3 regions of the Microbacterium sp. NPDC076911 genome follow, and region 3 is predicted to be linked to each of the others. Evidence: predicted binding sites of a transcription regulator. Region 3 holds the regulator's gene; each other region holds the start of a gene.

Region 1 (7,485 bases), on a different contig from region 3:
TGCAAGTGCGGCTGCTGGCGCAAGCCGCCCTGTTGGTCGCGGATCGCGTCGTGCACAACGGCGTGGGCAGTGGCAAGATCGCCGACCCCGATGGCGGTGATAGCAGCGATAACGGCAGGCAACTCGGGTATCGGCGTCGAGGTGCGTGACGCGGTATAAAGCTCTGAGGCGCGCGGCAGATCGGTCAGGGCTGTCGTGGGAGCATCAGCGGTGAATGTGGAGCGCAACCCGCGCTCGAGCATGTTCATCGTGATGGCGATCGTGGATGGCGCCGCGGCAGCCGCAGCCGGCGCGTCGCTGGCGTGCGTTTCTGCGGTGAGGCGTCCGGCGCCGGCGGCTGCAAGAAGCGCATGGGTGCGACTGATTTCGTCGCTGAGCGCGAATGCGCGGTAGGTCTGATCAGCGAGCGGCATTATTCCGCGTTCGACCCATGATGACGCGGCGACATCAGCAACCAGCTGGCGCTGCGGGTAGTCAGGGGCGAACTCGCGGCCATCGAGCAGAGCGCCGACGTCATCGAGCCGGCCAGCGGCCCATGCCGCGTAGACCCGGCCTGGCAGTGTTTCGTCATCGTCGGCGCCGCAGGCACGTGCGCGATCGAACAGCGTGATGGCGAGGTTGGGATCGGTGGGGATGGTAGCGACTGCGCGGGCAGCAAGCGCCTTCGCGAGTTCGGTATCGCGTACGGACTCGAATCCGTCGGCGAGGCTGGGGTCGGGCACGTAGTCGATCGCGCCGGTGCGCACGAGCTCGACCAGCCGATGTGCGGGCATGCGTCGCCGCGCTGCGCCGGCCACCAACGGGGCGAGAAGCCCGTTGCGAAGCAGCAACCCTTCGGCGCAGCCTTCAGCGATCAGTTCGGGCGCTACCTCGGCGGTGCCTCCCACTGCGAGGTCTTCGATCAACTGGCCGACTTCTGGGCTGACCAGGTCAAGCACATGGGCAATTCGAAGCTCGATCGCGCGGTCGATCTCGTCATGGTCTTCGGCTCCGCGACACGCGACATTTGCATGCGCGTTGATGCACTCGTGAGCAAGCCACGCGATTCCGCCGGTGTCGTGAAGAACGCGGTCTTCGCAGCGCGGCGTGCTGGCGAGGCTTGGCGACGTGCCAGCGAGGCTCGCGCGCACATCGCCAGGCATCGCGTCAGATAGCAACACTGTTTCGCCGGAGTGCTCGAGAGTGCGAACCAGCGCGGTGAGCGCCGCGGGAGCGGGCCACGAACGGGCAGCGACAACGAGCGCAGCCTCGGGGTCTTCGGCGCGCGCAACCAGCTCGCGCAACACCTCGGCATCGAGCAGATGTGCATCGTCAACGAGAAGCACCTCACCTGGCGGGATTGCCGCAACGTTGGTATCGGCGCGCAGCCGGGTGCTCGCTCGGCCCTGCTCTGCGAGCAGTGCACGCGTGCGGCGCAACGCGACAGATTTGCCAGATCCGGCATTGCCCGAAAGCACGCCGCGTACTGCTGTTTCTTTGTCGACCGAGGTCAGCGCCACGATCGCCCGCTCGGCGGAAGCAAACCGCAAACTAGTCGTCAGCGCTGCCGTCGGTGCGGTCGGTGCCGCCGGGGCGATGGTGCTCATCGCAAGACCTCGCACATCATGGCGCGCACCTCACTCGCCGCCCGTGGCTGCGGGGGTGGACTCTGGTGCGGGCGCCGTTGGCGTGGCAGTCGGCGCGGGCTCTGGCTCAGGCGCGGGTGCCGGAGCGGGCTCTGGATCGGGCGTGGGTGCCGGTGCGGGCGTCGTCGGCGCTGCCGTTGGCGCCGGGGCAGGGACCGGATCTGGCTCGGGCGTCGGTTGCGGAGCGGGTGCCGTGGGTGACGGTGCTGTTGTCGGCGCTGGTGCTGTTGTTGGTGACGGAGTCGGCGTTGCGGGCGCCGTGGTTGGCGCTGCGGGAGCCGGTTGAGAGGGCGTGGCGGGTGACGAAGAAGACGATGACGATGAGTTCGACCCCGAAGGCGCCGCCCCCGTGGGGGAGGGAGACGAGGACGACGTCTTGGGAGAACTGGACTTCGCGGGGGCCGTGGCCTGAAGCTCTGGAATCTGAGCGCTGGAGTTCGTGTTGCGCGGGGTCACTCGAGACGACGGCGCTGTGTCGGCGACCGGCGCGACGTTCGCCTGTGGGGCGCGGGCTCGCGGCGGTCGTGCGGGTGCATCGGCGCTGGCGTCTGCCTTCGCGTCGCTTTCGGCGCTTTCGGTCTCATCGTTATCGAGGCTCGCGGCACGGGCGCTGCTCGCGAGTTGGAGCCCGAGCCACTCTGGCAACGACTCGGTCGAGGTATTGCTGTCTGCCAAATCTGCGCTGCCAAGGCCTGTCGCGCTGACGATGACCATCGAACCCGCGAGCAACAGTGAACCCGCGGCAATGCTCACGGTGGCCGGCAGGCGCCGAAGCCATCCGCGCCCCGCCGCGGCAGGCCCCGCAGTGACCGCGCCGCCTGCCGTGTCAGGTTCTGCAACGGCACCTTCGCTGGCGACGGCCGGTGCAGCATCCATCCCGCTTGACGCCATCGCGGCCGACGAGATTAGTGCTGCTTCTGCAGAGATCTCGGCGAGCGAGCGGTACTCCGCCAACGCGCGGGCCGCGCCCAGAGCGACGATCGCTTTTGGGTCGGTATCGATCGCGATGGGGCGATCGAACTGCTCAGAAAGCACCTGAGCGACGCGTGGAATGCGCGAGGAGCCCCCCGTTAGCAGAATCGCGTCAAGGTCATCGGCCGCCAGGTGTGCGGTTTCGAGCGCATTCGCAAGTATGTCGGCAGAGCGAGAGATTCCCGCGTCGATCATGTCTTCGAACTCGGCGCGGGTGATGCGCACGGTCGAGTGAGACTGGCCGACGAGCACGGGCACGACGGCTTCAGAGTCAAACGACAGAGCTTCTTTCGCTTCGATGCACTCGCGGCGCAACGTCGACAGCGCAACCCGGGCGGCGGCGTTGGTCGACAGTTCAGCACTCGACAACGCAGCGGCGGCGATCACATGGCGCAGCACCATGTCATCAAAGTCAGCTCCGCCGAAGTCGGAGATGCCGTCGGGCTCGCCCACGAGACGAACCTTTCCGTTCGCTTCTTTGCGCAAGATCGCGAGGTCGAACGTTCCACCGCCAAGGTCGTAAACGGCAATCGCGCGACCCGTCTCGAGGGGAGAAGTGGACTCGTAGTGGTGAGCGGCTGCTTCGGGCTCACTGATGAGCAGAATGTCGGCAGTGATCTCACGGGCGAGAGCCGTCGCTACGAGCTCGGATCGATACTCCCCCCACGTCACTGGCACTGTCACGCAGATCGCGGTCGGGTGGCTTCCTTCTCGTTCAGCCACAGCATCAACGACCCACGCGACTGTGCGGGCGTAGAGGTCTTCGGGAGCGAATCGCTCGCCACCGGCGACGATCGGCACATCGTCGCCCACGCGCCGTTTGAACTCGCGAATGAGTCGTTCTGGTTGTGCGAGGCCGCGGCGTTCAGCGGCTTCACCGAAGAGCAACTCGCTGTCACTGACAAAGATCGCACTAGGCGCGCTGTCAGTATTGCGGCCGAGCGGAAATGTTCTCGTACGAACTTCCTGGTCGCCTGTGCAAATAGGCGCAACCGAAGCTGCTGTCCTGCTGGTTCCTACATCAACGCCGAGTAGATAACCTTTGGTGCTCATGGTCCTCTCCCCCAGAGATCGGACGTGGGACTCCCCCCACGCCTTTTCTACCACTTCGTTGTGCGCTTGACCAGGGTGGTCGAGCTTCCTTAGACCAAGAGTGTGATATGCGCCACGTGATACATCGAGACGAAATTCTTGGCAGCGCAGTGAACGCGGAGATGTCAGGGAGATCAGTTGGCACTCGCGTTGCAAGAGTGCCAACGGTTCCCTAGACTTACCGTTAGCACTCTCAGTGTGTGGGTGCTAACGACTCTTTAGTCTCAAGGAAAGAAGAGGTAGACCGTGTCGGTTTCCATTAAGCCGCTCGAAGACCGCATCGTCATCAAGCAGGTCGAGGCCGAGCAGACCACTTCCAGCGGTCTGGTCATCCCCGACACCGCCAAGGAGAAGCCCCAGGAGGGCGAGGTCATGGCAGTGGGCCCGGGCCGCATCGACGACAACGGCAACCGCGTCCCGATGGACGTCGCCGTTGGTGACCGTGTCATCTACAGCAAGTACGGTGGCACCGAGGTCAAGTTCGGCGGAGACGAGTTCATCGTTCTGTCGGCTCGCGACGTTCTCGCAGTCGTCGTTCGCTAACTTCTCGCTCGCGAGATCAGGGTCGGATGCTTCGGCATCCGGCCCTTTTGCGCGCGTGGGGTGCGGGGGCGGTATGCCGCACCGGCATCAGTAGCCAACAGTCGGGCCGGCAGAAGAGTAGGGTGGTGGAACGGCATTGGGCCCGGCGCACCCGCAACGGCACATAGGCTGACCCAGTGACACCTGATCCCGCACGCGAACGCAGCCTCGGCGGTCTGTACGGGGTCTCGGCGTACCTGCTGTGGGGGCTGCTGCCGCTCTACTTTCTGCTGCTCGTTCCCACCGGACCGTTTGAGCTCGTCGCCTGGCGCGTCGCCCTGTCGCTCGTCTTCTGTGCTTTTCTCATCGCGGTCACTCGCAAATGGTCGAAGCTGTGGGCGATCATGCGGCAACCGCGGCTCATGGCACTCACCGCGCTCGCCGGTGTGCTCATCTTCGTCAACTGGCAGGTGTTCATCATCGGGGCGTTGACGAACCATGTCATCGAGACCAGCCTCGGCTACTTCATCAACCCGATCTTCACCGTACTGCTCGGCGTGCTGGTGTTGCACGAGAAGCTGCGCATCACCCAGTGGGTAGCCATCGGCATCGTCGCCCTTGCCGTGGTCGTCATTGTTGTGGGCTACGGCACCGTGCCGTGGATCGCGTTGCTGCTCACAGTCTCGTTCGGCAGCTATGGCTTGGTGAAGAAGAAGATCGGCCCATCGGTGGATGCTGTCAGTGGCCTGACGCTCGAGACGATGTGGCTGATGCCCGTCGCCATCGTCATGCTCGCTGTCGTCGCGGCAACCGGTGGGTGGACGATGGGGGAGTACGGCTGGGAGCATGCCGCGCTGCTGAGCCTCGCCGGCGTCGTCACCGCGGTACCGCTGCTGCTCTTCGCCAGCGCTACCCGCCGCGTGCCCCTCTCGGTTATCGGGCTGCTGCAATTCATCACGCCGATCATGCAGTTCTTGACGGGCTGGCTGCTGCTGGGCGAACCCATGCCGCTCGAGAGATGGATTGGTTTTGGCCTGGTCTGGGTTGCACTCACCCTGCTGACCATTGACTCATTCGTGGCCAGGCGGCGATCGCGTCGGTCGACGGCAACCGCGCCCGTCGGAGAAGTGTTTTAAGGCGGGATCGCCAAAGGGTCAGCGCACGAGACGGGCGATTGCCTGTGACGCCTCGGTGATCTTTGCGTCGGCTTCGGCACCGCCGATTCTGGCAGCATCCACCACACAGTGCCTCAGGTGATCTTCCAGCAGCCCGAGTGCGACGGCTTCAAGAGCGCTCGTCATTGCACTCACCTGGGTGAGGATGTCGATGCAGTACTTCTCATCGTCGATCATCTTGTGGATGCCGCGCGCTTGACCTTCGATGCGCTTCAGCCGGTTGAGGTACTTGTCTTTGTCGGTGATATACCCGTGGTGCGCATGGGCTTCGGCGGACATTTGCGTATCGGTCATCATGCGGTCCTTTTCTCGGGGGCGGGCAGGGCGCGACTGCGAAATGAGCGCAGACGCAGGCTGTTGCCCACGACGAACACGCTCGACAAGGCCATCGCGGCTCCGGCGATCATGGGGTTGAGCAGCCCGAGGGCCGCCAGCGGGATCGCGGCCACGTTGTAGGCGAAGGCCCAAAAGAGGTTGACTTTAATCGTGGCGAGCGTCGAGCGTGACAGGCGAATTGCATCGGCTGCGCTTCGCAGATCGCCGCGAACGAGGGTGATGTCGGAGGCCTCGATCGCAACGTCGGTGCCCGTTCCCATTGCGAGCCCGAGATCTGCCTGAGCGAGAGCGGCAGCATCGTTGACTCCGTCACCGACCATTGCCACCACGCGGCCCTCCGCTTGCAGCGCCTTGATCACCTCAACCTTGTCTTGGGGCAGCACCTCAGCGGTGACGCGCTCGATTCCCACCTGCTCGGCCACGTTTTGTGCGACCGACTCGTTATCCCCGGTGAGCAGCACCGGGGTCAGGCCGAGCGCCTTCACCTGCGAGATCGCCTCTTCGCTGGTGGGTTTGAGTTGGTCGGCTACGGTCAGCAACCCGCGAGCCTGTCCGTCCCAGCCCACCAGCACGGCAGTGTTGCCTCTTGCCTCTGCCGCGCGTTTGGCAACATCGAGGGCGACCGGAATCTGCATCGACCAGTCAGCCAGCAGCGCGGCGTTTCCGACAACCACCGCGTGCGAGTCGATGACGCCCGACACTCCTTTGCCGGCGGTGTTCTGGAACGCCTCGACGCTCGGCAGCGTGCCGGTTTCCGTCTCGGCAGCGCGGGCGATCGCACGGGCGATGGGGTGTTCAGACGCATTCTCAAGCGCCCCAGCCAGACGCAGGACGTCAGGGCGAGTGGATGCTGCGATTTCGCCCACGGACGGTGCCAACACCACTTCGTCAAGCGCCATACGACCAGAAGTCACGGTGCCAGTCTTGTCGAGCACGATGGTGTCGACGCGGCGGGTGGATTCAAGAATCTCAGGGCCTTTGATAAGGATGCCCAACTGCGCCCCGCGACCCGTGCCGACGAGCAGGGCGGTGGGGGTCGCCAAGCCCAGTGCACAAGGGCACGCAATGATCAACACCGCGACCGCAGCGGTTGTCGCCATCGAGGGAGCAAAGCCGAGAAGCAACCACGTGGTGAACGTCGCCAGCGCTATCACCAGCACGATCGGCACGAAGACGCCCGAGATACGATCGGCGAGACGCTGAACCTGCGCCTTGCCCGACTGGGCCTCTTCGACGAGTCGCGCCATTTGTGCAAGTTGCGTGTCATCGCCCACGCGGGTGGCGCGAACGACAAGCCGCCCACCGGCGTTGACGGTGGCGCCGATTACGGCATCGCCCGGGACGACCTCGACCGGCACCGATTCGCCTGTGACCATCGACGCATCCACCGCCGAGGACCCGGCGGAGATGACCCCATCGGTGGCGATCTTCTCGCCGGGCCGCACCACGAAGTCATCGCCGACACGCACTTCGCTGATCGGAATGCGCACTTCCCGCTGCCCGCCATCCGCTGACGGGCGCAGCACTGCGGCATCCTTCGCCCCAACATCGAGCAATGCGCGAAGCGCAGAGCCCGCGCGCCGCTTGGAGCGCAACTCGAAGTAGCGGCCCGCGAGTAGGAACATGGTGACGCCGGCGGCGACCTCAAAGTAGATGTCGCTCGCGCCGTCGGAGGGCTGAACCGTCCACTCGAAGGTGTGCGTCATTCCCGGCACGCCCGCGTCGCCGAAGAAGAGGGCATAGAGCGACCACAAGAATGCTGC
Region 2 (7,485 bases), 350 kb from region 3:
TCTGCGAGACGGTATTGCGTGCGTCGACCGTCCGGCGTAGCGCTCACGAGGCCGCACCCGCGCAAACATGCCAGTTGATTCGACATCACTTGGCGCGACACATCGAGCGAGTCGGCAAGGTCGGAAGGGTACGCCGAGCCTGTGCGAAGCGCGAGCAGAATGCCCACACGGGTCGGATCAGAAAGCGCGTATCCAAGCCGCGCGAGAGCGGCGGTATGAGTCACAGAAGCGATGGTGGCGGGCACCATCTGAGAGTACAGCAAATCATGAATTAAGCAATCTCTGTAGCGTGGAGCCCTTTTCAGCGTGAGATTCGATGGCGCACCCGCCGAAGCGTTGAAGATGTTCCCGCAGGAATCAGCAGCGTCGAAAGAAGGGCGAGTACCGTGACCACGGTGACGGCGGCGAACGCCGCTCCATACACATCGCCATCCGGTTCAGAGGGCTGAATGGCTATCAGCCCCGCGATCATCGAGGCTCCGACCGCCCCGCCGAGTTGACGGGCCACGACAGTCAGGCCTGTGGCGGCGCCGACGTGCTGCTCATCGACGTGATCGATCAGCACGTTTACCAGGCCAGCGGATGCTGCGGCGATCCCCGCGCCGAGCAGGATTGTTCCCACGAGCAAAGTAGCGAGCTCCCGGGGCGCGATAATCATCACGAGCGCTCCCGCTGCGGCGGTAGCGGCGCCCAGAATAACGGGCGCACGGGTGCCAATCCAACGACGAAGCACTCCAGATAGTGGCCCGACCACGAGCATCGCGACGGTCGCGGGCAACAGCAGCAACGCGGCGAGCGTCACCGACGCGGAGAGTCCAACCTCGTCGTCGCCGGGTGACTCTGCGAACGCCGGAATCAGTACGTAGATGCCGAGCAGGGTGACGCCGAGCAGGAATGCGGTCAGCTGAGTGGCCCACACCCCGCGCAGGCGCAGTGTGGGAGCGCCGATGAGCGGATCTGGGCTCACTCGCTCGCGAAGGAACCAGTAATAGAGCGAGCCGGTCGCGATGAGAGCGAGCCCGGTAATCCACCACCACGGCGACGGCCAGCGGGGTGCCTCGGTAAAGGCGAGAAGAACGGCGATCACACCGACCGCCAGCGACAGCGCTGCGCGCAGCTCCACGTGCACATTGCTGCGGCGGGGAATGTGGGGGAGCGTAGACGCGAGAATTATCCAGCCCGCGACAACGATTCCGAAGGGCGCCCAGGCGGTGGCGCGGATGCCGATGTGATCGACCAGTAGACCCGAGACCAGCACGCCGAAACCGATCCCGGTAGCGAACATCGCGGTGACGAGCCCTACGGCGCCAGCACGGCTGCGCGCTGGAACGAGCCCCGGTACAGCGGCGATGGCCAGTGGAAAAACGCCCCCGCCGACCCCAAGAATCGCGCGGCCGGTGATGAGCCATCCGAACGTCGGAGCGATGGCCGAGACAAACAGGCCCGATGCCACCATCGGCAGCACGATCAACAGCATCCGACGAGCCCCGTAGGCGTCTCCCATCCGCCCGATGAGCGGTGTTGTGGCCACGGCGACAACCAGTGTGATTGTGAGAGCCCAGGTAGCATCCACCGTGGTCACACCGAAAGCATCTGCCGTAATACCCACCACCGGCGCCGTCATCGCTTGCGGCAGGGTTGCTCCGAGCGTGGCGACGACGAGGCCTGTCATCGACACAACCCCGCGGGCACGAAACCGTGCGGGCACTCGAATGGCGCTGGTCGGTGTCGACATCACTCAACGGTAGCGAGCTAGCGCAGGCGCATGCGCCCACGAATGAATGGCCACATCGGCGCTTCATAGATGAGCTTCGCGGGGTCGTCGGGCGCGAGAGTGAACTGCGCTTCGCCAAAACGCCAGATTCGATTGAACAAGAACACGCCCAGCGTCACCGGTTCGTCGGCCGCGAGCTGCCACGTTCCCGCCCCCCATTGCACGGGTTGGCCCCGGCCCTCGATGATGAGCGTCGGGCGTACTCCGCCGTAGAGCACAAACCACGGCTTGTGCATCGTGAGTTCAATGCGACGGGTAGGGCGGTCTGCGGTCATCCTCCCAAGGTAGCTGGAGCAGGCGGCTACGTTCCGATTCGAATCTGGCACTCGACTAGCGAGAGTGCTAATATTTGGGTAGTTGAGTCACATACGCTCAACTTTGATTCGGCGCTCGAGCCAATCGTTCGAGCGAAGAGAAAAGGAGATGACTATGGCAAACTACGACCCGTTCCGTGACCTCGACCGTATTGCGTCGACCCTTCTCGAGTCGCGCGGTGGGCCGCGGCGCATGCCGATGGATCTTTACCGCGATGGGGATCACTATGTGCTCGCCGCGGATCTTCCCGGAATCGACCCAGGCTCGGTTGATATTGATGTCGACGGTCAGCTGCTGACAATCCGCGCTGAGCGAACTCTCGCTTCGGGGGATGGCGTGAAGTGGATCACTCGTGAGCGCGAAGCGGCGACTTTCGTTCGTCAACTCAACCTCGGTCAAGGCGTCGACACGGAGCAGATCAGTGCGTCCTATGACAATGGCGTGCTGTCGGTGACAATTCCGGTCAGCGAGAAAGCCAAGCCGCGACGCATCGCTGTGGCGACAGCAGATTCAGCTGCCGCTCTTCAGGCGCACGAGTCTGACACGTCACAACCTGTCGAGCAGTAGAAATCGCGCGCCGTTGCGGGGCCGTTGGATTGTTCTGCCTCGCAACGGCGCCCCCTTCCTGCGGGTGGCTATCACCCATGATCCGATGATTGGCAACAGCACGGAGTGCACATGGACGACGAGAGATTTGACGACCCTTTCTATGACGAAGTCGATGCGTTCGAGGAAGAGCTCGGCGCGGATCTGATTCGCAACGGAGTGATTGAACAGTGGTGAACGCTGGGGTCGCTCACCTCACGAATCGTTGTGGCGTGGCCAAAGACATGCCTCTTGCGGCATCACCCCCCGCGTAGGCTCGCCGCAACGGCTCTTTCGGGCCGCCCCAACCAGCTTTGGCTCCCGGGTCGCTGCTGCCGACCAGAGGAGTCGCGATGGCCTCCGTTGCACCAGCACCTACTCTCGGACCGATCAGACAGACTTACGCAAGCGCGAAGACCTTTCCCCCTGTCGCGCGCGCCTACACGAACATCTCGCAGGTCGCGAAGGAAACGGGCTTGCTCGCACGCACCCCGTGGTTCTACGGCATCGTTGGCGCAGTGCTCGTGCTCGCTCTTGGTGGTGTGATTACCGGGTTCATTCTGCTCGGTGACAGCTGGTTTCAGCTGCTGATGGCAGCAGCACTCGGCATCATCGTGACCCAGTTTGCCTTTCTCGGTCACGAGGCAGCGCACAAGCAGATTCTCACCAGCGGGCGAGCAAACGACCGCCTGGCGCGCGTGCTTGCTGCCGGTTTCGTGGGCATGAGCTTGTCCTGGTGGGACGCCAAGCACAGCCGACATCACGCCAACCCCAACCGGGTGGGCAAAGACCCCGACATTGAGGTCGACACGATCTCGTTCCTCGAAGAGGATGCTGCCCAGTCGCGTGGCTTCGTTCGACTGATCACTCGCAAACAAGGCTGGCTGTTTTTTCCCCTGCTCACGCTCGAGGGCATCAACTTGCACTACCTCGGTCTGAAGCACCTGTTCTTCACCAAAGGAAAGGTCAAGGGCCGCGCGCTTGAGATCACGCTGATTCTTACGCGGCTTGCCATCGTTATCGTGCCGGTATTCCTGTTGCTTCCCCTCGGCATGGCGTTTGCATTCATGGGCGTTCAGCTCGCAGTCTTCGGCGTCTACATGGGCGCGGCATTCGCACCGAACCACAAGGGAATGCCGATCATCGCGCCCGACGCTCGGCTCGACTTCTTCACCAAGCAGGTTCGCACCTCTCGCAATGTCAGCGGCGGATGGTGGGCCACGTGGCTCATGGGCGGCCTCAACTACCAGGTCGAGCACCACCTCTTTCCGAGCATGTCGCGCCTGCACCTCTCGAAGGCGCGCGAGATCGTGCGTGAGCAGTGCGAAACGCTCGATGTGCCCTACACCGAGACGACCCTCTGGCGTTCCTACGCGATCGTGATCGACTACTTGAACCGCGTCGGACTCGCCGCCCGTGATCCGTTTGACTGCCCGATGGTTTCTGACATGCGACGCGTCTAGCAGAGACGCAGCTTCGACAAACGCCCGCCGATCGTCTGCGGGCGTTTGTCGTTTGCGGGCGCATGGTGTTGCACGGCCCGCTCTTTGTCGATGGGTCGTACTATGGAGCCATGACTTCACAGCCAGAGAACGTTGCCCTCAAGCCCGTTGACGACGAGAAGAACCTTCTCGCCCCCGCCGAAACCGCGGGTGGATGCTGCGGTGGAAGCGCCTGCGGCACCAACTGACGCTAGATGAAAGACCCTGACTCCGCTGTGCTAGCGGGGTCAGGGTCTTTTCGTTGGCGGCGTAGCGCTCAGTGCGCTATCGGCGCAGCGTCAAGATCGTCTGCCGGTTTGCGAATGAAGAACGCCCCGACGATGGTGAACAGCGAGATGACTGCGCCTATCAAGTACGCAGCGTGGATGCCCGCGGCTTCGGCGGCAACAGTTGCGGTGCCCGCTTGCGTTTGCATCGCGCTCACCGAAGACATGATGCCGATCATCAAGGCGATGCCGGCAGCTCCGGCTACTTGCTGAGCGGTGCTCACGATCGCGCTGCCATAGGAGTAGAACCGTGGCTGAACAGATGCCAGCGATGCGGTGAACAATGGTGTGAAAGAGAGCGCGAGACCAACCGACAGGAGCGTCTGGATGCCTACCACGACCCAGACGGCCGTGTTCTCGTCGTAGGTGGTGCTCGCCCAAAGCATGCCGCTAGTGAGGATGGATCCAGGCACAATCAGCACCCGTGTGCCCCAACGGTCGTAGACACGCCCGATGATTGGGCCGGCGAAGCCCATCGCTAGCGCTCCAGGTAGCAGAATGAGTCCCGCGTCGAGTGGCTCAAGCAACAGGACCTGTTGTAGGTAGAGCGGTAGCAACGTGATCGCGCCGAAAAACACCATCGACATCAACATCATCTGGGCAATCGACAACGAGAAGTTCGTGCTCTTGAACACGCGGAGATCAAGCAGCGCCGAATCGCTTGCTTGCAGGCGCATCTGCCGCCACGCGAAGAGTGCGAGGGAAACGACTCCGACGACCAGCGAGATCGTCAACGACGTGTCAACGGCAGCATTGGTGGCCGCCGCGGCGGCATTCGTTCCATGGCTACCACCACCGATCAAGCTCAGGCCGTACACCACCCCGCCGAAACCGAACGCCGACAAGATCACCGAGGTAACGTCGATGCGCGCGTGTGACTTTTCGCCGATATTGCGAATCCATTTCGCACCGACAAACAGCGCGACAAGCGCAATTGGCAAGATCATGCCGAAGATCCATCGCCATCCGGCGGTCTGGATGATAAGGCCCGACAGGCTAGGGCCGATCGCTGGTGCGAGCGCGATGACAATGCTCACGCGCCCCATCATGCGCCCGCGAGACTGCGCCGGAACGACGGTCATCAAGGTAGTCATCAGCAGCGGCATCATGATGGCGGTTCCCGATGCCTGGACGACACGCGCGACCAGTAGCATCTCGAAGCCAGGTGCAAGAAAAGCGATGAGCGTGCCGAATGAGAACAGCGACATAGCGGCGATGAACATCGGGCGCGTACTGTAGCGCCGGATCAGAAATCCGGTGATCGGAATCACGACCGCCATCGTGAGCATGAACGAAGTGGTGAGCCACTGCGCTGCGAGCGCGGTGATGCCGAGACTCGTGATCAAGTCGGGGATCGCCACGCCCATCGTGGTCTCGTTGAGAATCGCTACGAAGGCGGCGCCGAGGAGAAGCCAGATCACTCGTGCTTGTTCAGGAGTGAGCGCAGCTTCCGGGGTGCGAATACTGCCGGTCTCGGGCGTGGTGTCCATGGCGGCCATCGATGGTCTCCTCGAAATCAGGCAGGGGGAAAGTGCCGCAGAGGGCGGCAAGCTCTCAGCCTAACGGCGGAGTGCGACATCCTATTCCCGCATAGGAGAGAAAAAGCGAGTCGAGTCGCTAGGGTTTGGTGTTCGCGTCCCAGTCTTCGGACCCGATCGCATCGGTGGCGTGCGGCGTCGGCTCGCGGTCGGTGAACGCTGCCGGGGTCGGGTTGATGAGCTCCTCTTCGGGGATCGCCTTGAGGTCGTCAATCTCTTTGCGAAGCGCGGCCAGGTCTGCGCCGTCTGGAGTGGGCGCATCTGATGTCGAAGTCATGCTCTGAGCCTAGCCGTGCACTCGGTCAGGCGGGAGGTCCGGCCGGGGCAGGCTTGGCGTCGCTTAGGCTTTCGGCGTGAGCATGATGCGTGGTGGCGGAGGTGGCGGTGGGCGTCATGCCGGGTTCCGTCCGCCCGATACTGAGGCACAGCGCAAACAGAATGCTGATGCACCACGCATTCCACACCTGGGCCGCCGAATCGTCGAGCTGTTTCGCCCCTACCGCGTTCGCATCACTGTCACCGCGATTCTTGTGATTGTCGGCGCGACGCTGGCGGTCGTGCCACCACTGTTGGTGCAACGCATCTTCGACGATGCTCTTTTTCCCGTCGATGACTCAGCCCCAGATCTCACTCTGCTCTGGGAACTCGTTCTCGCCACCATCGTGCTCTACCTGCTGTCAGCCGCGGTCGGGGTCGTGCAAACGTGGCTCACCTCGACGGTCGGCAATCGTGTCACGGGCGATCTGCGGGTCCGGCTCTTTGAGCACCTGCAGTCGATGGAGCTGGGGTTCTTCACTCGCACGAAGACCGGTGTAATCCAATCTCGCCTCCAAAATGATGTGGGCGGTGTGTCAGGTGTGCTTACCAACACGGTCACTAGCATTCTTGGCAACACTGTCACCGTGATTGCATCGCTGGTTGCCATGATCATCATTGACTGGCGGTTGACCATCATCGCCGTGATCATGATGCCTATTCTCGTGATCGTGCAGCGCCGAGTCGGTCAGGTGCGCGCTCGCATCGCTGGTGAAACGCAGGAGTCGTTGTCGGAGCTCACCGCAATCACCCAAGAGACGCTGAGCGTCTCAGGCATCATGCTCTCGAAGTCGTTTAATCGACAGCGTGCTGAGTCGGCTCGCTACAGCGGCGAGAACGTGAACCAGGTGCGCTTGCAGGTGCGTCAGGCGATGAGCGGTCAGGGCTTTTTCGCGGTCGTGCAGGTGCTGATGGCCAGCGTTCCCGCCGTGATCTACCTCGTCTCCGGGTACCTCATCGCGGGCAATACCGACACCATCACCGCGGGAACAATCGTGGCATTTACGACGGTGCAAGCGCGGTTGCTGATGCCGCTGATGGGGCTTATGCGCGTCGCGCTCGATCTGCAGACATCGGGCGCTCTCTTTGCACGCATTTTCGAGTATCTCGACCTCGTGCCGGCGATCAAAGATGCCCCTGATGCTGTCGGCGTCGACAGTGCGAGCAGCGCTATTGGCCGCGTCGAATTT
Region 3 (7,485 bases):
GGGCTTCCATAGCCCCTTCATCGACGAGCATGATGGCGACGTCTGCATCGTTGCTGACATTGAGCTGCACCAGATTATGCGCCACCAGTCGCAACAAAACAGCTTCATCGACCGCTATGCCGGATTCGTTGCCGATCTCAATTGTCATGAGTGTCCTCGTTTGGGAAGGTGATCTCGCGGTCCCGGTTTGCGGCCACCGCGTCGCTCCACACGTGATGCAAACTCTGAGGCTTCGTCACGCTCGCGCCTTGCAGAGAGCCGAGACTCGTCGTACTCGGTGTAGGCGTCGACGATTCGGCCTACCAGTGAATGCCGCACGACGTCGGCACTTGTAAGCCGCGAGAAGTGAATATCGTCAATGTCTTTGAGTACGCGTGTCACAAGCCGCAGGCCTGACGTGCCCTGAGGCAGGTCCACTTGCGTGATATCGCCCGTCACAACCATGCGAGTGCCGAATCCGAGACGAGTCAAGAACATCTTCATCTGTTCAGGAGTCGTGTTCTGCGCTTCGTCGAGCACAACGCATGAATCGTTCAAAGTACGGCCGCGCATGTAGGCGAGCGGCGCAACCTCGATCGTGCCTGACGCCATCAATTTAGGCACGATCTCAGGGTCGAGCATCTCGTTCAACGCGTCATACAGCGGGCGTAGATAGGGGTCGATCTTGTCATTCAGGGTGCCGGGGAGAAAGCCCAAGCGCTCCCCCGCTTCCACCGCGGGTCGCGTGAGAATGATGCGGCTGACTTCTTTTCGTTGAAGCGCCTGCACCGCCTTGGCCATCGCGAGGTAGGTCTTGCCGGTTCCTGCTGGCCCGATCCCGAAAACGATGGTGTTCTCTTCAATCGCGTCGACATATTCCTTCTGTCCAACCGTCTTCGGGCGGATGATGCGTCCGCGCGAAGACACGATTGCCTCTCCCATGACCTCAGATGGCCTTGGGCCACCGTCGGTGCGCAACATGCGTTCAGAAGAGGCGACATCGTTGGGAACGAGGTCGTGGCCAGACTGCGTCATTGCCAGCAGCTCATCGACCAGACTTCGCGCAGCCTTGACTGCCTCGCTGGAACCCGAAAGCGTGATCTCATTGCCTCGCACATGCACGTCGACTTCGGGATGTTCCTTTTCGACTACCCGCAGCAGGCGGTCCTGAGGACCTAAGAGCTGCACCATGGCGACGCCATCGGCAAATACGCGGTCGATTGTTGGTTCGTCAGGCACCGACGCTCGTTTCGGTCAGTCCACCGCAGAGCACATGCGCGTGAACGTGGAAAACAGTTTGGCCAGCCGTTTCCCCAGAATTGAATACCAGTCGAAACTCGCCGTTTGCGTGAGCGGTGGCTAGCTCTTCGGCTAGTGTCACCATTTCAGCCAGCAGGGCAGGATCACCAGCGGCAAGCTCAGCGACATCACGATACTGCTGAGTTTTGGGAATCACCAACAGATGAACCGGTGCCTGCGGGGCGATATCGCGAATCGCAAACACATTGTCGGTCTCGGCGATGATCTCCGACGGAATCTCACCCCGGTAGATGCGTGTGAAGATCGTGGGCTCGCTCATCACTTCAGTCTACCGGCGGGTGAGGCCATCGGAAGAGAAGCGCCGCTCACCAACGATCGAGCCGTGCGCTCAGCACCGCGAGGGCGGCCGGTCCAGCGGTTGATGTGCGGAGCACCGTGTCGCCCAATCGAACGAGGTCGGCACCCGCGGCAATCAATGCGGTGAGCTCCTCGGAGTCGATTCCACCCTCTGGCCCAACCACCAGCAGCAGATCACGAGGATCATTCTTCACCTCGAGCGTCGAGAGGCGCTGCGTGGCAGTGGGCTCGAGAATGACGACTCGCGAAGTCTGAGCAAGGGTCGCTAACGCGGCCGTCGTCACCACGTCGGAAACCTCTGGCACCCAAGCGCGATGGGCTTGTTTGGCGGCCTCGCGCACGATGCTCGCCCAGCGAGCGCGTCCCTTGGCCCTCTTCGCCGCATCCCATCGCGACACGCTGCGTGCTGACTGCCAAGGCACGATCGCGTCGATGCCGAGCTCAGTCGCTGCTTGTACAGCGAGTTCGTCGCGGTCGCCCTTGGCCAAGGCCTGCACGAGGATCACCCGAGGGCGTGCTTGTGCAAACTGCTCGCGTTGCGCAACCGTGATGCACACTGCCTTAGGCGCGACAGAAAGCACGGTGCCGCGAAGCCAGACACCCCGGCCGTCGCCCACGGTCACTTCCTCGCCCTCGCGAACACGCCGCACCACCGCAGCGTGATGTGCCTCCGCTCCGGTGAGTGTGACAATGTCGCCCACGCCGACCGATAGCGGAGCATCAAGCAAGAAGTGCAGCGCCACGTCAGATCACCCCCGGAAGCGGTCGCGAAGCTTGGAGAATATCCCCTGGTGAAACTCTGAGAGTCTCGGGCTTGGTGCGTGGGTGCGCTTGGCGAAATCTTCGATGAGGGCGCGCTCTTTCGAGCCGATGCGGGTCGGCGTCACCACGTGAACGCCGACGCGAAGGTCCCCGCGGGTCGACCCTCGCAAAGGCGTGATTCCACGGCCCTTAATCGTGAGTACGTCTCCGGACTGCACACCCGCTCGAATCTCAAGGTCTACTGAGCCGTCCAACGATTCGATGGTGGTGTTGGTGCCCAAGATAGCGTCGCTCATGGACACCTCAAGAGTCGCCAGCAGATCATCGCCTTCGCGTGAGAACACATCGTCGTTGTTCACGGTTATCTCAAGGTAGAGATCACCGTTGGGTCCACCGGCCGGACCAACCTCGCCCGAACCTGGCAACTGCAGTCGCAGACCGTTCTCGACGCCGGCGGGAATGTCGAGTGACACGGTGCGGCGAGAGCGCACTCGACCCTGGCCCTGACACGTCGCGCAAGGGTAAGGGATAGTGGTGCCGTAGCCAGAGCACACGTTGCACGGCTGGTTGGTAACCACGTTTCCAAGCAGGCTACGCACCTGACGCTGCACGTGGCCAGCGCCGTGGCAGATGTCGCATGTCACCAGTGACGTACCGGGTTGGCAACACGAACCCTCGCATGTGTCACACAGCACCGCGGTATCGACTTCAATGTCTCGGTGGACCCCGAAGACCACATCCGCAAGGTCGAGAGTAGCCCGTACCAGGGCGTCTTGACCACGCTCGCGCCTCGAACGCGGTCGACCGCTCCGCGATCCGCCGGCGCCGCCGAAGAAAGTCTCGAAGATGTCGTTGAAGCCGCCGAATCCTCCCGCGCCGCCGAACCCAGCATTGTCGCCGCCCATATCGTAGCGGGCGCGCTGCTCATCGTTGCTCAGCACGTCGTATGCGTGCGTGACAAGCTTGAAGCGCTCTGACGCGTCTTCCCCGGGGTTGACATCGGGGTGCAGTTCGCGGGCAAGTCGGCGATATGCCTTCTTGATCTCATCGAGGGATGCTTCTCGGGAAACCCCGAGGACTTCGTAGTGGTCAGCCACTTTCGCCTTCCTGCCGCGCACAAGCGCGGGATCGTGTTGCGAGCGCGCGTCAGCGGCTCGTGTCGTCTTCTTCGAGCATGCGCGTGAGGTAGCGGGCTACCGCCCTCACGGCCGCAAGGTTTGTGGGATAGTCCATGCGTGTGGGGCCGAGCAATCCCACTCGCGCCCCGGCACCCGTCGCGTCGTAGTCGCTCGTAACGACGGATGCTTCTGCGAGTCCGAATGCTTCGTTCTCGCGGCCGATGCTGGCTGCGAGCCCGTGCTCATCGGCCACCATCTCCCCCATCAGGCGAACCAAAGTCACTTGTTGTTCGATGGCTTCCAGAAGTGGATAGATGCTGCCACGAAAGTCCGATTCGCGTTTTGCCAGGTTCGCGCTGCCTGCCAGCACTAAACGATCCTGCCTGAACTCTTCGAGATCTTCCGCTACGGCACGTGCGAGCACGCGAGTGGCAGCATCCCATGGCTTTGTGGGGTCATCGTGCAACGCCAGGTGAGCTTCAATGCGTTGGAGGCCGTCGCGTACGGATCGCCCGACCAATAGCGTGCTGAGTTCAGCGCGCATGCGCCCGAGGTCTGTTTCGTCGAACTCGTCGTGAACGTTGCTGACCCGTTGTGAGACCCTCCCAGTGTCGGTCACGACAATCACAAGCATCCGTCCACTGCCCAGTTGCACAAGCTCGACATGAGACACACTCGCGCGTTCGAATGACGGGTACTGCACAATCGCCACTTGGCCGGTGAGTTGGGTCAGGGCGCGCACGGTGCGGCTGAGGGCGTCATCTAGATCTACCGGCCCCTCAAGAAACGAGGAAATTGCGGTGCGCTGCGCAGGAGTGAGTGGGCGAACCTCAGCGAGATGATCCACGAAAACGCGGTATCCCTTGTCTGTCGGTATGCGGCCCGATGACGTGTGAGGGGCGACAATGAGCTCTTCATCTTCGAGCAGGGCCATGTCGTTGCGAATAGTGGCCGCTGAGACACCGAACGCATGACGGTCGACGATCGTCTTGCTACCGACAGGCTCGCGCGTGTCGACATAGTCCTGGACGATTGCGCGTAGCACTTCCAGCCCACGTTCGCTGACCATGGCGTTCCTCCCCGCTGGCACTCCTCAACTGTGAGTGCCAATTCTAGACCGGCTCGACACCTGACGTGTCAGCACGGGCCGTGCATGCGGCATTTCGTGCCGCGCGCACCTACGCTTAGTGCGATGAGTAATTCGCAGAGTTCAACGACGAAGCTCCACCTGACCGCCGGAATCGTGCGGGGTACCGAGACGGCGGGTGTTTGCCGTTTTCTCGGCATCCCGTACGCTCGTCCGCCTTTCGACGAGCGACGGTTTCGGCTGCCCGAGGCTGTTTTGCCGTGGGATGGAGAACGCGATGCGACGCAATTCGGTGCCACTGCACCGCAGTCGCCATATCCAGGTGCTATCGGCGAACTGCTTCCGTCCGTAGCGATCGCCGGCGACGACATTCTGACGGCCAATGTGTGGACTCCCACAGAGGCGGACTCCCTGCCCGTCATGGTGTGGTTTCATGGCGGGGCTCTCGAACGAGGAACACCGGCCCTGAGCGCCTACGACGGCTCTGCCTTCGCACGCGATGGCGTCGTCTTCGTCTCCATCGCCTACCGGCTCGGCTCTGAAGGGTTCTCGGTGCTCGACGGTGCGCCGCGGAATCTGGGACTCGCAGACGCTGCCGCGGGTCTGCGTTGGGTTCATGACGAGATCGAACGCTTCGGCGGAGATCCGAACCGCATCACGATTGTGGGCGAGTCTGCTGGCGGCGCGATCGTCGGAGCACTGCTCTCGCGCCCCGACACAGTCAAGTTGGTCGCGGGCGCCGCAATCGAAAGTGCGCCGCTGGTAGCCGATTCAGCACCACGCGCGGGCCGTGTGACCCGCGCATTGGCGAAGCGGCTGGGTCTTCCCGCGACCCGCGATGCGTTCGCCCAGGTCAGTGCTGAAAGTCTGGTCGAAGTGAGAGGACAGCAGTCTGCAGGCGGATCTCCCCTGGGCGGAGCGCCCGGTTTCGCACTTGCCATCGACCCTGACACCTTGCCGGTATCGCCTCATCAGGCGCTGGTCGACGTCAAGATTCCGCTGCTGATTGGCACCAACACGGACGAGTATCGACTGTGGTTTCCCCCGGCGGCGCTGGACGCCATCACCACCCTGAAGCTCCAACTCGGCCGACTTGCTCTAAGAGTTTCATCGCGGGCGATGAAACTGTATCGCGCAGCATGGCCCCACGCGACCACCGGCGAGCTGCTCGGGCAGGTTGCGACCGACGTGCTACTGCGCAAGGCCGCGATCGCGATCGCCGACAAGCGCAGTGCGAACACTTTCGTCTACGAGTTTGCGTGGCAGAGCCCGGTGCGAGAGCTCAAAGCAGCCCACTCGATCGAGATTGGTTTTGTGTTCGATCAGCTGCAAGCCGCCGATTCGGTCCGCATAGCGGGTACGGATTCGCCCCAGGCGCTCGCCGACCGAATGCACGCCGACTGGGTGCGCTTCGTTCGAACCGGTGATCCGGGTTGGCCCGACTATCGTGCTCAACGAACGACACAGGTGTACGACACGACTACGACTACCACTTCGTTGCGCCGCGCCGCCGCGCTCGATTCTTTGCGTGCACCGAAAGCGCGCTGAGCCTAGTCGGTCAGCCGGCGAACGACCGCGTCTGCCAAGAGCCGCCCGCGTAACGTCAACACGACGTTCCCACCGAGCGCCGAGGCACCATCGATAAGTCCGTCGGCAATCAAGGAAGCAACGTTCGTGCGCGAGTGACTCGCGATCTCGGCAATCGGCAGACCCTCGCGAATGCGGCTTCGAAGTAGCACCGATTCGAGAGCGCGGGCCTTCGCGTCGGGAACCTCCCGCCCTGCCGCGGGTGAAACCTGCTGGGCGAGGCGCTGAGCGTACGCAGCGGGATGCTTCACATTCCAAAATCGCACGCCAGCGATGTGGCTATGGGCGCCAGGACCGAATCCCCACCAATCAGAGCCCTGCCAATACGCAAGATTGTGGCGGGAGCGCTGTGAAACGTCGCGTGCCCAGTTCGATACCTCGTACCAATCGAATCCTGCGTCGGCGAGACGGGCGTCGATGTATTCATACATGTCGGCTTGCACATCATCATCGGGCGCGACTACTTCACCCCGCCTAATCTGTCGGGCAAGCTTGGTGCCTTCTTCAATGATCAGGGCGTACGCCGAAATGTGATCGGGTTCTAGGGCGAGCGCGGCGTCGACCGAGGCTCGCCAATCATCGAGGGATTCCCCCGGAGCGCCATAGATAAGATCGATGCTGACGTTCAAGCCAGCGCGGCGTGCCGCGGCGACCGCTGTTGTGACGTTCGCGGGGTTGTGCGTTCTATCAAGCGCGGCCAGCACGCGTGGAACCGCTGATTGCATTCCAATCGATAACCGAGTGACGCCTGCTGCGGCCAGTTCCTCTGCCACCGTGTCGGTGACCGTGTCGGGGTTGGCTTCCACGGTGATTTCGGCGTCGGGTACCACTTCGAATGCGTCCCTCACACCGTCCAGCATGCGGGCAAGGTCTCCGGGCGGCAGAAGCGTAGGCGTGCCGCCACCGAAGAACACAGTGGATGCTGCACGAATGCCGCCAGCACGCTCGAGGACACCGCGCGAGAAGCCCACCTCGCGCAGCAGCGTGTCGGCGTATTGATCCTGCCGTGCACCGTGCAGTTCCTCAGAGGTGTAGGTGTTGAAGTCGCAATAACCGCAGCGCACTCTGCAGAAGGGAACGTGCAAGTAGACGCTAAAGGGGGTCGCGAGATCTATCTGTGTGTGACCGGGCAGGGATCCGTCTTGAGGAACTGGCTCGCCGTCGGGTAGTGCCGAGCCCACTAGTGAACCTTCACGCGGGAGTGTTGTAGAGCGGCGAGATTGCGCGCAAATAGCGGCTGAACAGCTCGCGTCGACGCCGCCGCGTGAGCGCAGGCAGCGCGCGATACAACAGCGACGTTGGCGCGTCGAATGCTCGAACGGTGAACCACACTTG

What was found. The regulator HrcA, encoded in region 3, represses chaperone genes, less so after heat shock. The targets are predictions, from matches to a motif close to TTNGCACTCGNNNNNNNCGAGTGCNAA.
Region 1: groES (co-chaperone GroES) is a predicted target of HrcA. The motif match lies at 3,828-3,854, and genes of this name have one in related genera.
Region 2: AB0O81_RS00625 (Hsp20/alpha crystallin family protein) is a predicted target of HrcA. The motif match lies at 2,094-2,120, and genes of this name have one in related genera.

The regions. Positions count from the first base shown of each region.
Region 1 is NZ_JBFBMP010000002.1:468,939-476,423, reverse strand. Features, by position in the region: gene AB0O81_RS04640 (LuxR C-terminal-related transcriptional regulator) at 1-1,586, opposite strand, end outside; gene AB0O81_RS04635 (Hsp70 family protein) at 1,617-3,650, opposite strand; gene groES (co-chaperone GroES) at 3,936-4,232, shown strand; gene rarD (EamA family transporter RarD) at 4,409-5,347, shown strand; gene AB0O81_RS04620 (metal-sensitive transcriptional regulator) at 5,366-5,680, opposite strand; gene AB0O81_RS04615 (heavy metal translocating P-type ATPase) at 5,680-7,485, opposite strand, start outside.
Region 2 is NZ_JBFBMP010000001.1:126,159-133,643, forward strand. Features, by position in the region: gene AB0O81_RS00610 (metalloregulator ArsR/SmtB family transcription factor) at 1-245, opposite strand, end outside; gene AB0O81_RS00615 (MFS transporter) at 302-1,735, opposite strand; gene AB0O81_RS00620 (hypothetical protein) at 1,753-2,049, opposite strand; gene AB0O81_RS00625 (Hsp20/alpha crystallin family protein) at 2,204-2,656, shown strand; gene AB0O81_RS00630 (acyl-CoA desaturase) at 3,028-4,137, shown strand; gene AB0O81_RS00635 (MDR family MFS transporter) at 4,433-5,941, opposite strand; gene AB0O81_RS00640 (hypothetical protein) at 6,060-6,257, opposite strand; gene AB0O81_RS00645 (ABC transporter ATP-binding protein) at 6,343-7,485, shown strand, end outside.
Region 3 is NZ_JBFBMP010000001.1:473,294-480,778, reverse strand. Features, by position in the region: gene ybeY (rRNA maturation RNase YbeY) at 1-148, opposite strand, end outside; gene AB0O81_RS02335 (PhoH family protein) at 145-1,170, opposite strand; gene AB0O81_RS02330 (HIT domain-containing protein) at 1,211-1,558, opposite strand; gene AB0O81_RS02325 (16S rRNA (uracil(1498)-N(3))-methyltransferase) at 1,605-2,339, opposite strand; gene dnaJ (molecular chaperone DnaJ) at 2,346-3,455, opposite strand; gene hrcA (heat-inducible transcriptional repressor HrcA) at 3,505-4,545, opposite strand; gene AB0O81_RS02310 (carboxylesterase family protein) at 4,669-6,111, shown strand; gene hemW (radical SAM family heme chaperone HemW) at 6,114-7,331, opposite strand; gene AB0O81_RS02300 (DUF1990 family protein) at 7,342-7,485, opposite strand, start outside.